DNA from 2 places in the Rudaeicoccus suwonensis genome. Region 1 is predicted to be linked to the other one. Evidence: riboswitches for the same ligand, from Rfam matches in the RefSeq annotation. Region 1 holds a riboswitch; the other holds the start of a gene.
The links. Region 1 has a riboswitch for ZMP and ZTP ahead of BKA23_RS18205 (tetrahydrofolate dehydrogenase/cyclohydrolase catalytic domain-containing protein). Riboswitches for the same ligand answer to the same signal wherever they lie in the genome.
Positions count from the first base shown of each region.

Region 2: it holds a riboswitch for ZMP and ZTP, as region 1 does, so the genes downstream of both, purH (bifunctional phosphoribosylaminoimidazolecarboxamide formyltransferase/IMP cyclohydrolase) here and BKA23_RS18205 (tetrahydrofolate dehydrogenase/cyclohydrolase catalytic domain-containing protein) in region 1, are expected to answer to the same signal.

Region 1 covers NZ_VIVQ01000001.1:670,968-678,844, forward strand. The annotation lists gene BKA23_RS03125 (hypothetical protein) at 761-958, shown strand; gene BKA23_RS03130 (transporter substrate-binding domain-containing protein) at 1,041-1,763, opposite strand; gene BKA23_RS18090 (MFS transporter) at 1,774-2,640, opposite strand; partial or broken gene BKA23_RS18095 (MFS transporter) at 2,626-3,036, opposite strand; gene BKA23_RS03140 (LacI family DNA-binding transcriptional regulator) at 3,150-4,238, shown strand; ZMP/ZTP riboswitch at 4,309-4,390, shown strand; partial or broken gene BKA23_RS18205 (tetrahydrofolate dehydrogenase/cyclohydrolase catalytic domain-containing protein) at 4,414-4,770, shown strand; gene BKA23_RS17925 (Rossmann-fold NAD(P)-binding domain-containing protein) at 4,839-5,258, shown strand; gene BKA23_RS03150 (error-prone DNA polymerase) at 5,262-7,877, opposite strand, start outside.
Region 2 covers NZ_VIVQ01000001.1:800,199-808,075, forward strand. The annotation lists gene purN (phosphoribosylglycinamide formyltransferase) at 1-27, shown strand, start outside; gene BKA23_RS03705 (GNAT family N-acetyltransferase) at 24-590, shown strand; gene BKA23_RS03710 (aminotransferase class III-fold pyridoxal phosphate-dependent enzyme) at 617-3,331, opposite strand; ZMP/ZTP riboswitch at 3,471-3,549, shown strand; gene purH (bifunctional phosphoribosylaminoimidazolecarboxamide formyltransferase/IMP cyclohydrolase) at 3,581-5,200, shown strand; gene BKA23_RS03720 (cyclic nucleotide-binding domain-containing protein) at 5,488-5,919, opposite strand; gene BKA23_RS03725 (adenylate/guanylate cyclase domain-containing protein) at 6,181-7,877, shown strand, end outside.

The DNA.
Region 1 (7,877 bases):
CGTTGTTGCAACCGGTCAAGGACAGGACGCAGTCGAATTCGTTATTTTCCGCGTCGTTGTTGGGGCACGCGGGCGGGGCGGAGTATTCGTAGGAGACTCGGCGTTCGACTCTTTGTCCATGGTCTGAAATTTTCACGGTCGTGCTCGGCGGGAGGCCGGAGGTTTCGGTCTTGCTGAGGCCGACGTATACACCGTCGTCTTCGACACCACCGCACACCGATCCGTAACACGGTTCGCCGGTTTCTGCCGTTGCGAGCACTGGGCTGAAATTCAACATTACGAATGCCGCAGAAGCGGTCCACGCTATTCTCAGGGTGCGCATTATTCAGTCGCCGTGGGATCAGTCTTGATGGTTGAAACGCGCCAACCATTCTTCCAATCAAGGCCGAAAACGAGCCCTTGGTTCGCATCGGCTGGGTAGGTCTTCAGGACGTGATTCGACTGATCGAGTCGAGCACCTTTCAGGGGCGACACGACCGCAGTGATGACATTCTCATTACTAGGGTCCAGATTTGCATACGTTCGAACAATGGAGAACTGCGGACCGCTGAATCGTTCTCGGTGACTGGATAGGTAAGCAGCGGAGTCCTCAAAGTTGGCGCAGGTCTTGCACGAGTCGAGACTGAGGGGCTCAAGAACGCCAGGTTTCGGATTTTGCCCCAACCGGTTGACTAGGTCGATGTAGTACCTGGCGAAAGCTTCAGCACCGGCTGCGGTGTGCTGGCGAGCGGGCTCCGGCACTCCCGGTGCGCCCGCGGCCGTGCCGCTGGGACTCGGCGACGCCGATGTGCTCGTCGTGCTCGACGCCTTCGACGACGGTGTGATCACCGGCACCGACGACCCGGCAGCCTCGCTCGACGAACCACCGCAACCGGCCACTCCGACGAGACCGATCATCGTCAGACCGGCCACAAACACGCGTGACGGAACCATGCACACCCTCCTGAGAAATTCCTGAGTCCCTCAGTATTGTGCGCGATGATCGTCGATGGCGCGAGTCTCCGATGGAATTGTGTGGACAGTGCGATGCGCCATCAGTCTCAGGCGGGTGGTGCCACCTGGGCTCCGGTCTGGCCGGAGCGACGCAGCGCGTCGGCGACGAAGCCGCTGGCCTTGAGCTCCTCGACGATCGAGCGAACGAAATCGATCGCCACCACGCTGCGGTCACGCGGCATCGCAACCGCCTGCTCGATCTGCATGAATGCCGGCTCGACCACTCGCATGTCGCTGTGCTGCTCGGCAAACGCGGTCACCGGTTGACGGATGCCGGCGCCCACCTCGAGACCTCCGGCAGCGAAGACGTCCACGCCTTCGGCGCCGCGCACGATCGTCGCGTGCTGCAGCGTCCGCGTGAGGAAGAGGTCGTATGCCGATCCCTCCTTGACGCCGATGCGCACGCCCGGCCGGTCCGCATCATCCACCGTGCGCACCGGCGACGCATCCGTCACGACGAAGATGCCTTCGATCACGGCATACGGCGCGGTGAAACTGACCTGCCGTGCCCGTGCCGGCTCGATCGCCAGGAAGCCGATGTCAGCGGAGCCGTCGGTCAGCTCCTCGAACGACTTACGGGCGGCGTCGAAGCACACGAACGTGCACTCGACACCCAACCGCGTCGCGATCTCAGCGGCCAGATCAACGGTCACACCACGTGGATGATCCGGATCGCCCTGCGCAAGAACGGGATTGCCGAGATTGATCGACGCGCGAAGTCGCCCGGTCGGTGCCAGCTCGTCGATGACGGCCGCGCTCAGTTCACTCACGAGCCTGAGGCTACGCGCCGCTGACGTCGGTATGGCGCTGCGCTGGTTCGCGCACGGCAGGGACCGTGGCCAGCGCGACGAGCGCGGCTGCACCCACGGCCAGCAGTGCATGCAGCACCCCGACGTGCTGGCCGAGGAATCCGAGCAACGGCGGCCCTGCCAGGAACGCGGTGTAGGCGATCGTGCTGACGACCGAGATCCGCGCGTGTGCACGCTTCGGATCGTCCGCCGCGGCACTCATGCCGATCGGGAAGCCCAGCGAGACACCGACGCCCCAGACGGCGACTCCGGCATACGCAAGCCACGTAGGTGCGAACACGACGACGAGGCAACCGGCGATCGCCATACCGAAGCAGACGCGCAGCGCGGGAACTCGGCCGAAGTGGTCGATGAGGGAGGTGCCGACGAGCCGCCCGCACGTCATGAACGACAGGAAGGTCGCGAACGCCAGAATCCCCGCCCACTTCGGCACATGGTGGCCCTCGACGAAGGCCACCGACATCCAGTCGTTGGCAGTGCCTTCGGTGAAGGCCGCGACCAGGGTGACCAGGCCGATCAACAACACGCGACGTTCGCGCCAGGCTCCCCAGTGCGAGCTGGTTTCTTCGGGTTCGTCTGCAGGAGAGTCAATTTCGTGGTCGTCCTCTATGGCGTTGAAGCCGCGCACGCACCAGATGGTGGTGGCGAGGATAAACGCCATTCCGATGAGCACGTGGGCAAGAATCGAGACGTGCGCCGCGGAAATCCCTGCGGCGATCAGGGCGGCGACGACGGTGCCTCCGCTGAAGGCAGCGTGAAAGCGCGGCATGATCGACTTGCCCAGGCCGCGCTCGACGACGGTGCCCTTGAGGTTCATCGCGACATCCCATGAGCCCATCCCGAATCCGGCGACGAACAGGCAGATCGCGGCCAGGGCCACATTGCCGAGGCTGACGCCGATGGCAGCCCCGGCATACCCGGCGGTGGTGGCGCAACTGGCGATCAGCACGGTCCGCAACGAGCCGAGCCGGCCGGCCACCCAGCCGGACAGGGGGAGCCCGGCGACGCTGCCGGCGGACCCGGACAGCAGGAAGAGGCCTAGGCCGGCAGCGGACAGGCCGAGCTGCGCCTTGACGTCCGGGATCCGGGACGCAAAGGTCGCGAACGACGCACCGTTGAGCGCAAAAACCGCAATGACCGCCCACATTGCCCGCTGCAGCGCAACGCTGCGCTGCACGTCGTCCGGCAGGGCACGGGCTGCTGTGCTCGAAGTGGTCATTGGGTTCCAACTCCTGGGTGGATCACGTGCGAGTGGTGCGGGATGTCATCGGTTGTCGTAAGGGATGCGCGTTGGCGCACAATGATTGTCGAATCGATTCGACGAATCGATTCGATAGTCTGCTACCCATGTCAGTGACAGGTCAAGCGGGACGCAACGGTCGAGCCACTTTGCGAGATGTCGCCGAGCTCGCCGGAGTGGCCACCTCGACGGCGTCACTGGTCTTCAGCGGCAACAAGCCGGTGGCTGCCGAAACCGCTGAACGTGTCCGTGCCGCAGCGCTCGACCTCGGGTATGCCGGGCCGCACCCGATGGCATCCTCGTTGCGAAACGGCCGCAGTGGCGTCATCGCGGCGGTCGTCGAGCGGCGAATCCTGCACGCGTTCCGCGATCCGTTCGTGGTGGCCGTGCTCGACGGGCTGGCGCAGGTGGTCGGAGAGCTCGGTTGCGGGCTGTTGTTGCTGCCGGACGTGAGCGAAGGTCATGGTGACCAGGCTCCGCAGCCGTCGCGGGTTGCGGCCGATGCGGTGGTCTTCCTGCTCTGCGGTGAGGAGCACAACGAGCTCGCGGACCAATTCCTCGCGCGTGGCATACCGGTCGTCGGCACGAGTTCGCCCACGGGCGACGAAGTCGTGCGGGTCGAGGTGCCCGAGCGGGCCGCAACCCGCGACGTCGCCCAACACCTGGCGGATCTGGGGCACACACGCGTCGCGCACGTGATGATGCCGTTGCGGTGGGGAAGCGGCCCCGGTCGGCGCACTGTCGGACAGGTGCGCGCGAGCGGCTTCCCTGATACGCGCGACCGCGCGCTCGGCGTGCTGGATGTCTTTGCCGATGCGGATCTCATCGAGGCTGCCGAGGCCGACTTCGCCTCCGGGCGAGCGGCGGCCGACGCGGCGCTGGATGCTCCGTCACCGCCGACCGCGATCATCGCCCAGAGCGACCTGCTCGCCGCCGGCGCAGTGCAGGCCGTGACACAGCGCGGGCTTCGTGTGCCGCAGGATGTCTCGGTCACCGGTTTCGACGGTGTCGCGTTGCCGTGGTTCGACCGCACGCTGACCACCATCGACCAGCGTCCGATGGCCAAGGGGCGCGCGCTCGGGGAGAAGGTGCGCGGGTTGCTCGAGGGGCAGCAGGTCGAGAGCTCCGTCTTCGAAGTCAGCCTGCGGATCGGCGACACCACCGGGCCTGCGCCAACGGAGACGATGCACGTCTGAGGTTGGCGCGCACTACTCGTCGTGGGAGATCCGATCCGGCTCGCGGGTCGTGTCCACCTCACCGGCTACGATCGTGGTGCACGACTGGCGCAGGTGGGTCACCACCGGGGAGTGCACCGCTCGAGATCGCATCGCCCGCCTGGGTGCCCTCATCACTGATGAGGAGTATGTCGAAATGCATTCGCAGGCAAGGCTTTTGGATGGAACCGCAGTGGCGCGCGAGGCGAATGCCACAACTGCGACGCGGGCTGCAGCGTTCGCCCAAAGAACTGGCAGGCGGCCGTTGCTCGCCACTGTGCTCATCGGCGACGACCCCGCGTCGCAGACCTATGTCGCGATGAAGCAACGGCAGTGCGAACGGCTCGGGATCGACTCCCGTCACGTCGCACTGGATGCCGCATGTGCCACGGTCGAGGCCGTTGCAGCAGTCGCTGCACTGTCGGCGGACGTGGTGGTCGACGGGATTCTCGTGCAGCACCCCGCGCCGCGCCAGATCGACGAACGCGCAGTTTGCGAAGCCATCGACCCGAGCAAGGACGTCGACGGTGTCACACTCGCGAGCTTCGCCGCGATGGCAATGGGAGACGACTGCTTTCGATCGTGCATCCCGCCGGAATCGTCGATCTGCTGGCGGCGTATGACATCCCGGTGGCCGGCCGCACTGCGTGTGTGGTCGGCCGTAGCGCGATCCTCGGCAAACCGGTGGCGATGTTGTTGTTGCAGCAGGACGCGACCGTGGCCATCTGTCATTCGCGCACGCCGGATCTGGCCGCAGAGGTCGGGCGGGCTGACATCGTGGTCGCTGCCGTCGGTCGTGCCGAGCTGATCAAGGGGGAGTGGATCAAGCCGGGTGCCGTCGTCGTCGACGCGGGCTACAACGAGGGAAATGTCGGCGACGTCGAATTCGCCACTGCAGCAACACGATCGGCATACATCACGCCGGTGCCTGGAGGTGTCGGGCCGATGACGATCGCCACGCTGATGTCGCAGACGGTCACCGCCGCGGAACGACGCGAATGACGATCACTGGAAGTCACGCGAGCGGGTGCGCACGTGGATGGTCAGGTGTTCGAGCTTGTCCGCCACCAGATTGACGACACCCTCCTTCGACCGTTCGAGTATGCCGCGCACCACCATCGCGGGCGCCGCTCTGGCGATGCGGCGGTGTCGATGCCAGACACCGCGGGACACGATGACGTTGAGGATCCCGGTTTCGTCTTCGAGGTTGAGGAAGGTGATGCCGCTGGCGGTCGCCGGCCGTTGCCGATGCGTCACAACCCCGGCGACATGGATCCGCCGGCCGGTCTCGAAGTGCAGCAACTGGGTGATCGGCAGCACTCCGCGGGCATCCATGTCGGCGCGACAGTGCTGCATGGGATGGTCGGCCGGGCTGATGCCGGTCGACTGCAGGTCGTGCGCCAGCAACTCGCCCAGGCTGAGTTCCGGCAGCAGCGGAGGCTGGTAGGGCACCCGCACCTCCAGCTGGCCGGAGCGGATCGATGCTGCCTCGGCTGACTGCCATAGCGCCGCGCGTCTGGAGCCGGCCATCGAGTCGAGCGCACCCGAGAGCGACAGCGCCTCCATCTGCTCGGTGGTCAGTTCCGTCCGGCGCGCCAGATCGGCGAGGTCGCGGTAGGGCCCACCGAGATTGCGTTGCTGCACGATGCGCTCGGCAGGTGCCGCGCCCAACGCGGTGATGTCGGCCAGGCCGAGGCGCACAGCGTGCTGCCAGTCGCGGCGATGCTCCTGCCAGTCCGGGGGTGCAGCTGCATCGAATTCGCCGATGTCCGTGTGTGCATGATCGTGCAAGCACTCGTCGCGGCCGCCTCGGCGGGCCAGTGCGTCGGCTGACTCGGGTTCGAGGTCGGCGTACACCGACGAGTGGACGATGTCGGGCGACAGTACGGTCACGCCGTGCCGGCGGGCATCGCCGGTGAGGGTCTGCGGGGAGTAGAAACCCATCGGCTGCGCACGCAGCAGGGCAGCCAGGAAGGCCGCCGGGTAGTGCAGTTTGAGCCACGAACTGGCATAGACCAGCACCGCGAAACTCAACGCGTGCGACTCGGCGAAACCGAAGTTCGCGAAGGCCTCGATCTTGTTGTAGATCTCATTGGCGACGTCATCGGACAGACCGTTGGCCGCCATACCGGCGAACAGTTTGGCGCGCAGCGAATCCATACGTTCGACACCGCGTTTGGAACCCATCGCCCTGCGCAGCAGGTCGGCATCGGCGGACGTGCACCCACCGACCGCGATCGCCATCTGCATCAGTTGCTCCTGAAAGAGCGGCACACCGAGGGTGCGCTCGAGCACGTCCTTCAGCAGTGGGTGCGCGTAAGTGACGTCTTCCTGGCCGGTGCGCCGACGGATGTAGGGGTGCACGGCGCCACCCTGGATCGGCCCGGGGCGGATCAGACCGATTTCGATCGCAAGGTCGTAGAAGGAGCGCGGTTTCAGCCGGGGAAGGGTGCCCATCTGGGCGCGACTCTCGACCTGGAAGACGCCGATCGAATCGGCCCGGCACAGCATGTCGTAGACACCCGGCTCGTTGCGGGGGATGGTCTGGATCCGCCACTGCTCATCGAAATGGCGTTCGACAAGGTCGAAGGTGTGCTGCAGCGCGGAGAGCATCCCGAGTCCTAACAAGTCGAACTTCACCAGGCCCATCCAGGCGCAGTCCTCCTTATCCCATTGCAGGACAGTGCGATTGGTCATACGCGCGTGTTCGATCGGGCAGACCTCACCCACCGGACGATCGGTGAGCACCATGCCGCCGGAGTGGATGCCGAGGTGACGCGGGTAGCCCAGCACCTGGTGCGCCAGGTCGATGACAGGGGCCGGGATGTCGTGATCCTGGCTCGAAATCTCAGCGCCCCAACGCTCGACCTGGCGAGACCAGGCATCCTGCTGGCCCTGGCTGGCGCCGAGGGCCTTGGCCATGTCGCGCACGGCGTTCTTGGGCCGGTAGGTGACGACATTGGCGACCTGGGCCGCGTTGTGCCGGCCGTAGCGGTCGTAGACGTGCTGGATGACCTCCTCTCGTCGGGCCGAGTCGAAATCGACGTCGATGTCAGGCGCCTCCGCGCGCAACTCGGACAGGAATCGCTCGAACGGCAGACCGTAGAAGATCGGGTCGACCACCGTGATGCCCAGGACGTAACACACCGCCGAAGCCGCCGCCGATCCTCGCCCCTGGCACAGGATCCCGTGGTTGAGAGCAAACTGAACGATTTCGTCAACGATCAGGAAATAGCCCGGAAAGTCTTTGGCTTCAATGACTTTCAGCTCACGTTCGAGGCGTTCGTATGCCGCAGTGTTGTCCGCCGGGTAGTGCTTCGCCGCGCCGCGCATCGTGAGTTCACGCAACCAGCTCATCGGGGTGTGGCCGTCGGGAACCTCCTGCCGCGGTAGTCGTGGCGTGGCCGCGCGAAGGCTGAAACCCAGATCGTCCGCCAACTCGACCGTGCGTTCGACCGCACCGGGGAATCGTGCGAACCGGGCCGCCATCTCGGCGCCGCTACGGATGTGGGCGCCGGGGGTCCCGGGCAACCAGCCGTCGAGTTCTTCCAGGCTGCGCCGCGCGCGGACGGCGGCCAGGGCGGTCGACAGGGGGTACTGCCCAGGGTTGGCGTAGTGCAC
Region 2 (7,877 bases), 130 kb from region 1:
GTGCAGTTGGGCCGAGCAGCGCGATGAGCCGGCCGGTCCTCGCGACCACACGACTGCAGTTGCGCCCGATGACGCTCGAGCACCTGCCTCTGTTGGTCGATCTCGACAGCGATCCGGAGGTGATGCGGTATCTGATCGGTCGGGCGCGCACACGACCGGAGGCCGAGGAGTTCTGGGTGCCGCGATGCGCGGACGAGTCGGCTGACACGTTAGGTCTGGGATGGTGGGCCGGCTTTGCGGGAGACGACTTCGTCGGCTGGTGGGATCTCGGTCGCAGTGACAGCGATCCGAGCGCGACGGTGGCCCACCGACGGCCGGAGGCCGGCTGGCGCCTGAGACGGGCCTTCTGGCGACAGGGCCTGGCGTCGGAAGGGGCAATCGCCCTGTTGGATCACGGTTTCCGCACGGTCGGTGTCGATGCGGTCTGGGCCGAGACGATGGCGGTCAACCAAGGCAGTCGTGGCGTGATGCGCCGCCTGGGGATGCGCCACATCGCGACCGAGGTGCGCGAATGGGACGATCCCCTGCCCGGGTCCGACCTCGGTGAGGTGGTCTACGAGATCACCCGCGAGGAATGGCTGAGGCGTTGACGCCATCCCGGGGCTGAGCCGCTGACTCAGTCGGACAGGCGGGTCAGCACGCGATCGATCGCAGCGACGACGAAGTCGACGCTGTCGGCGGTCACGACCAGCGGCGGCTTGATCTTGAGCACGTTGTGACCGTCACCCGTCGCCTGCACGATGCACCCCTCGCGCAGCAGTGACTCGCAGACGTCAGTCGCCAGATCCGTTGCGGGAGTGAAGCTCTCGCGATCCGTCACCAGCTCGACACCGAGGTAGAGCCCGAACCCGTGGACGGCGCCGATGGCCTGGTGACGATCGGCGAGCCGCTGTAGTTCCGTGCGGAAGTGGTCACCGACGACGAGCGCATTGTGTTGCAACTGCTCGCGTTCCATGACATCGAGCACCGCCATACCGATCGCGCAGGACACGGGCGAACCGCCCGCGGACGAGAAGAAACTGCCCTCGGCCGCGAACGCCTCTGCGATCGCGGCAGTGGTGACGACCGCACCCAACGGCTGGCCGTTGCCCATCGATTTGGCGACCGTGATGATGTCGGGCACGACGCTCTGTTGCTCGAATCCCCAGAAATAGTGCCCTGTTCGGCCGTATCCGACCTGCACCTCATCACTGATGCAGACACCGCCGAGCGCGCGCACCCGCTCGTACACACCGGCGAGATAACCATCGGGCAGGGCCACTCCGCCGCCGTTGCCGAAGATCGGCTCGAGGATCACCCCGGCGATCTGGTCGGTGTCGATCGCCGCCAGTTGATCGTCCAGATCCGACAGGTATGCCGCAGCCGAATCCGGCCCGCGGTGGGTGCCGCGGATCTGGTTGGGCGCGTCCATCAGCTCCACCCAGGCAGGTCGCGACTCCATCGCGCGCGGGTTGTCGCCGAGCGAACTCGTCACGGCATCCGAGCCGATCGTCCACCCGTGGTATGCCTCACGCGCGGCGAGCATCCGTGCGCGACCGGTCGCGGTCATCGCCAGTCGCAGGGCGAGGTCGACCGCCTCGCTGCCGCTGTTGACCAGAAAGACCTGATCGAGTCCGTCGGGCGCCAGGGCTGCCAGCCGCTGGGAGAGGGCAGCGCTGCCGGCGTAGTGGAACCGGCTGTTGGTGTTGAGCAGACTCCACTGCCGCTGCGCCGCGCGGGTCAGGTGCGGGTGCGCGTGGCCGGTCGTGGCGACGTTGTTGACCACGTCGACGTAGACATTCGCGCGGGTGTCGATGAGGAATTCGCGCCAGCCGCGCTCGATCTGCGGCGGGTCGTCGTAGTAGTGCTCCTGCACCGCCGCGAAGTGCGAATCACGTTGCTGCAGAATCGCTTCCGCCTGCGGTGCGGGTGCTGCGACATCGGTGCCCACGAGTGGGGAGGGGTCGGGGCAGATGTTGCGCCATACATGCTCGGCGTGGGCCGAGACGAACCGTGGCGGGGTGCCCGGCAACGTGCACGCCTGCAGCCACACAGCGTCAGCGACGACCGTGTTGTTCGCGTCCAAGCCGAATGCTGTGACACCAGAGGGCAATTCGGGCAGTTTCGTGCCTGTGGGCAGCAGCACCTCGATGCCCAGCGCGAAGACGTCGGCGGTGCCTTGCGCGCTGAGTGGGTGCGCCCGGTCGAGGCGATACTCCCCGTACCGCGTGCTGTATGCCGGTGCTTTCCGCGAGAGAGGCAGTCCGTCGTGCCAGGCGTCGGGGGTCAGCCACGCGCCGTCGTCCCAGCGCTCACTGGTGACACCGAGGTCGACGGGTGTCACGGACTCGATGACACCCGTGAGGTCGAGCCTGCGCAGGTGCTGACCGGTGCCGCGGATCAGCCAGGTCATCTCCTCGGCGTCGAGCGCGAGCGCGATCTGCAGCGATCGGCGCTCACCGGCAGAGCGGACGGCGGCATACGAGTTGGTCCCGTCGGCGGTGAGGTCGTCGCTGCACGCGACGAGCACCCCGGTGCGCAGGACGATCAGCGGCCAGACCGCGGTGAGTTCGGCGTCGGTGAGGTTCACGCGTCCGGCGAAGGCGTCGACGACGGCCAGCACGGCGGCCACATCGTCGGAGGTCTTGCCCAGCACGCCGGCGGCGGTCACGGCGAGTTCGGCGCAGCGCCAGCTCAGGCTCAGGTCACCGAAGTCGATGACGGCGGCATCTCCGTCCGGCGTGAGCACGACGTTGTCGTCGGTGACGTCGCCGTGGATCACCTGCAACGGCAGCTGATCCTGCACCGCTTCCAGGCGGGCGGTCGCATCGGCCAGTGTGGACCGCAGCGGCGGTGCCAGCTGGTCGATGACCTCGGTTGCCAGCCGCAGGTCCCACTGAGAACGCCGCTGAGTGCCCGGGTGGTTGAATCCGGCAAGGGCATCGACCACCCGCCCCGCGATGTCGCCGAGCAGTCGGCACTCGGCGGTGCCGAATCCGGCTCTGCCCAGCAGCGGTTCGCCGTCGACATACGTGATCACGTGCGCCAGCAGGTCGTGTCCGTCGACGGTGATCTCGTCCGCCCGGAACACCGGCACCGGTGCCGGAATCCCTGCTGCAGCCATGACAGCCAGGGCCTCGTGCTGAGCGTCGATCGTGTCGCGTTCCCAGGCCGGGTTGACGATCTTGACGACCACCGGGCCGTCGGTCGTGGTGATGCGCAGGTTGTAGTCCTGGTTGGACCCCAGCTCCCGATGAGCGCCCGTGAGGCCCCATTTGGAGCTCGCGACCGCCATCACGGGGTCAGTGCTGATCGGGGGCATCTGCAGGCCACTCAGATTGCCGTCATCCATGCCAGGACATCTCCCGCTCGCACCACATCGGATCGCTCTCCGCAGCAGCTACCAGGTTGCTGCCCGCACCGGTCTGGATCGTATGGCAGCCGCGGGACTTCGCGCGCGTGGTCGGTGAAGCCGATAGGGCCCGCTATCCTGGTAGACACACGACTGGCGCAGGTGGGACACCACCGGGGAGTGACATCCGCAGCGCATCGCCCGCCTGGGTGCGCTCACTGGAAACGCGAAAACGTTACTGGGAGAGTCATGTCACCATCAGCAGCAGACGGCCGCCGCCCGATCCGACGGGCCCTGATCTCGGTCTACGACAAGACCGGTCTCGAAGCTCTGGCCCGCGGTCTGCACGACGCCGGAGTCGAACTGGTCTCCACCGGCGGATCGGCCGCCCTCATCGACGGGCTCGGCATACCTGTGGTGCGGGTCGAGGAGCTCACCGGATTCCCCGAGTGCCTCGAAGGGCGTGTCAAGACGCTGCACCCGCGCGTGCACGCCGGCATCCTCGCCGACACGCGCAAGCCGGAACACCTTTCGCAACTGGACGACCTCGGCGTGGCCGCCTTCGAGTTGGTCGTCTGCAACCTCTACCCGTTCCGTGAGACCGTCGCCTCCGGCGCCACTCCGGATGAGTGCATCGAGCAGATCGACATCGGCGGCCCGTCGATGGTGCGTGCCGCGGCCAAGAACCACCCGAGCGTTGCGATCGTCACTTCCCCCGGCACGTATGACGACGCGCTCGCCGCCGTGGCCGCGGGAGGCTTCACGCTGGAGCAGCGCAAACTGCTGGCGGCGCAGGCATTCGTGCACACGGCCGACTACGACAGCGCCGTGGCCAACTGGATGGGCAATGTCTACGTCGACACCAGCGAGGGCACCGGATTCCCGCAGTGGTCGGGCGCGACGTTCACCAAGGCCGAGACGCTGCGGTATGGCGAAAACCCCCACCAGGCGGCTGCTCTCTATCGGCACTGGCGGGGCGGAATCGCGTCTGCACGGCAGCTTTTCGGCAAGGCGATGTCGTACAACAACTACGTCGACGCCGACGCTGCCGTGCGCGCGGCATACGACCACGGCGACCTGCCCACCGTCGCGATCATCAAGCACGCCAACCCGTGCGGCATCGCGGTCGGGGCAGCCGACGAGAGCATCGCCTCCGTCCACGCCAAGGCACACGCGTGCGACTCGATGTCGGCCTTCGGCGGCGTGATCGCGACCAACCGGCCGGTGACGGTCGAGATGGCCGAGACGGTCAAGGACATCTTCACCGAGGTCGTCGTGGCGCCGGCTTTCGACGACGGTGCCGTCGAGATCCTCAGCGCCCGCAAGGCGATTCGGCTGCTGCAATTGCCTGCCGACCAGGTGGCAGGCGACCCCGTCGAGATCCGGCCGATCTCCGGCGGGATGCTCATGCAGCAGCGCGACAAGGTCGACGCGGTCGTCCGCGACGGGGCCGGTGAGGTCACCGGTGGCGACGACGCGGCGAACTGGCGGCTGGTGTCGGGTGAGCCGGCATCGGCCGAGACACTGACCGATCTGCAGTTCGCCTGGCGCGCCATCCGCGCAGTGAAGTCCAACGCGATCCTGTTGGCGTCCGGCGGTGCGTCCGTCGGTGTCGGGATGGGCCAGGTCAATCGTGTCGACGCCTGCCACTTGGCAGTGTCGCGTGCCGGCGCGGAACGGGCGCAGGGCTCGGTCGCCGCGTCGGACGCCTTCTTCCCGTTCCCCGACGGCCTTGAAGTGTTGCTCGACGCAGGTGTGAAAGCCGTTGTGGCGCCTGGTGGTTCCCTACGTGACCAGTCGGTCATCGATGCGGCACAGGCTGCGGGCGTGACGATGTACTTCACCGGCACGCGGCATTTCGCGCACTGATCCTCAGGCCCCGGCGACCGCACGTTCGTTGTCTCGGGGCGTCGTACGTCCGACTCCCGACCCCGAGAGGTGTGCCGCAGCTCGTTTCGGCCCGCCGGTCGACGAAAACCTGTGGAAGTCATCGGGTTCCGCTGCGTAGCGTCGGGAGCGTGATTGACGAGGTGATCTGCCGACCGGAACAGCATCGATGCGCAGGGCTGTCCGATGGTGGTGCTGGGAGGATCACCCTCCGTACTACGGGACCCGGATCTCGCGCAGTTGGAGTAGCTGTCCTAGCCCGGATCCGGTCAGGACTGACCGTGCGAGGCTGCCTCGACCTTGCGCAACCGGGCGACCAGCGTCTTCAGCAGCGCGGCAGCGATGTCGCCGTCGCCACGCACCAGCGGCATGAAGGCCATCGACGACAACGCGAAGGTCGTGACGCCCTGCGACCCGGCGATGACGGTGGCCGACCTGGCGGCACCGTCGATCATCGACAGCTCGCCGACATACTCGCCGGGGCCGATCTCGCCACGGGACTCGCCGGCGACGTCGACCGTCGCCGACCCCTCGAGCACGACGCGCAGCCCGCTGTCGTGGGCACCCTCGGTGATGACCTTGCCGCCCGGGCCGGTCTTGAATGTCGTTCCCGTCTCTGCGATCTGGGAGATCGCGGAGGAGCTGAGGCCGGCGAACAGATCGATGTCCGCCAGGACCTGCTTCAACTGGGCGGTGGCCATGAATGAACCCCTTGTATGCCGTGCCTATGGTGTCGCTGGTCAACCTAGCAGCGCCGGATGCCGCCGTTCCTGGAATTGCGGTCACCACCCGGTCACGATCACCGGGCTGTATGCCGCCGTCCTTGCGCCGCATGCCTCGCCGTGGCCGGTAGATTCGCGGTTGTGGTGACGTGCGCGCGGTGTGGTTCGGGGCTGCCCGAAGCGGCGAAGTTCTGTCCCACGTGCGGGGCCGCTGCCGCTGTGGGCGCGCAGCAGGCGCCGGTGCGCAAGCATGTGGTGATCCTGTTCGTCGACCTGGTCGGGTCGACTGCGCTCGGAGAATCCACCGACCCGGAGGCTCTGCGCGCCGGACTGGCCCGCTACTTCGAGGCGGTGTCGAAGGTCATCTGGCAGCACGGCGGCACCGTCGAGAAGTTCATCGGCGACGCCGTCATGGCCGTCTTCGGGGTGCCGACCACGCGTGAGGACGACGCGACCAGGGCCCTGCGCGCGGCGATCGACATACACACCGTCGTCGCCCGGCTGCGCGAGGAAATCGGCACCGACTTCCACGTCCGGGTCGGCGTCAACTCCGGTGAGGTCTTCGTGACTCACCAGCCCGACGGGCAGTTCAGCGTCACCGGCGACGCTGTCAACACCGCACAGCGGCTCGAGGCGGCTGCCGGCACCGACGAGACGTATGTCGGGGACACCGTCGCCGAACTCGCCGGGGGAACTGTCCGGTTGACCGAGGTCGGGCCGATCCTGCACAAGGGCAGGAGCACCCCGCAACAGGTGTTCGCCATCGCCGCCGACCAGTCGCGCGGGCAGCGGGCGCGCCAGACGACCTTTGTCGGGCGTGAGGTCGAACTGGCCGAACTGGTATCGATCGCCGACCGTGCGATGGAGCGGCGACAGGGCTGGCTGCTCACGTATGTCGGTGAAGCCGGCATCGGCAAGTCGCGACTGATCAGCGAGTTCGCGGTTCGACGACCCGGCATCCACCACATTCACGGTCGATGCGAGCCGATGAACACCGGCACTTACGCTCCGCTCACCCGCCTGCTGCTTGATCTCGACCCGGACTGGGAGCTGTATGTCGATCGCCTGCTCGGTGCAGAGGCCGCCGCGGTGCTGCAACGTCTGCGCTCCGCTGCCGGGCGTTCGGATGTGCAGACCTCCACCGGCGACGTCGTCTGGGCGATGCAGCGCGTCGTCACTGCGTTGGCGAGCACGGGCGCGGTGGCGATCGGCTGGGACGACCTGCAATGGGCCACCGAGGCGCAACTGGACTTCATCACGGCGCTCGCGGCCGCGTGTCGCTCGCTACCGGTCCTGACCATCTGCGTCGGACGCCCGGAACTCTTCGACACCCGGCCACACTGGGGCGGAGGTCGCAAGTCGCGTGTGGAGGACGTCGAGCGTCTGTCCCGCCAAGACCTCACAGCGCTCGCCGACGAGCGAATCCGATTCAACGAGAACAAGCTCCACGTATCCGTCGAGGATCTCGTCGATCGGGCCGAGGGTAATCCGCAGGTTCTGCAGATGCTGGCACACGCATCGGCATCGGGATCGGATCTGCCGGCGTCGGTGGCGCAGCTCTACGAGGCTGCGCTCGATCGACTCACACCTGTCGAGCGGCTGCTGGTGGAGTGCGCCGCCGTCTACGGCCGCGAGTTTCGCATCGACGCGGCTACGGCCACCGCTACTGGCGGCCTGCCGGACGACCTTGAGCTCGTCGCCGACCGGCTGCGCGAGCTCAACATCCTCGAGGTCGCCGGGGATGGCGAATTCCGTTTCGTGCAGTCACTTTTCATGCAGACGGCATACCGGTCGATGCCCAAGCAGGTGCGCTCCGACCGGCACGCGGCCCTTGCCGAGTGGCTCGTGAAGCATCCCGAGGAGTGCGGCCTCGACACGCCTTCGGTGGCCGCGTCACACCTTGTGCGTGCGCTTTCATTGCTGGAGGAGATCAACGG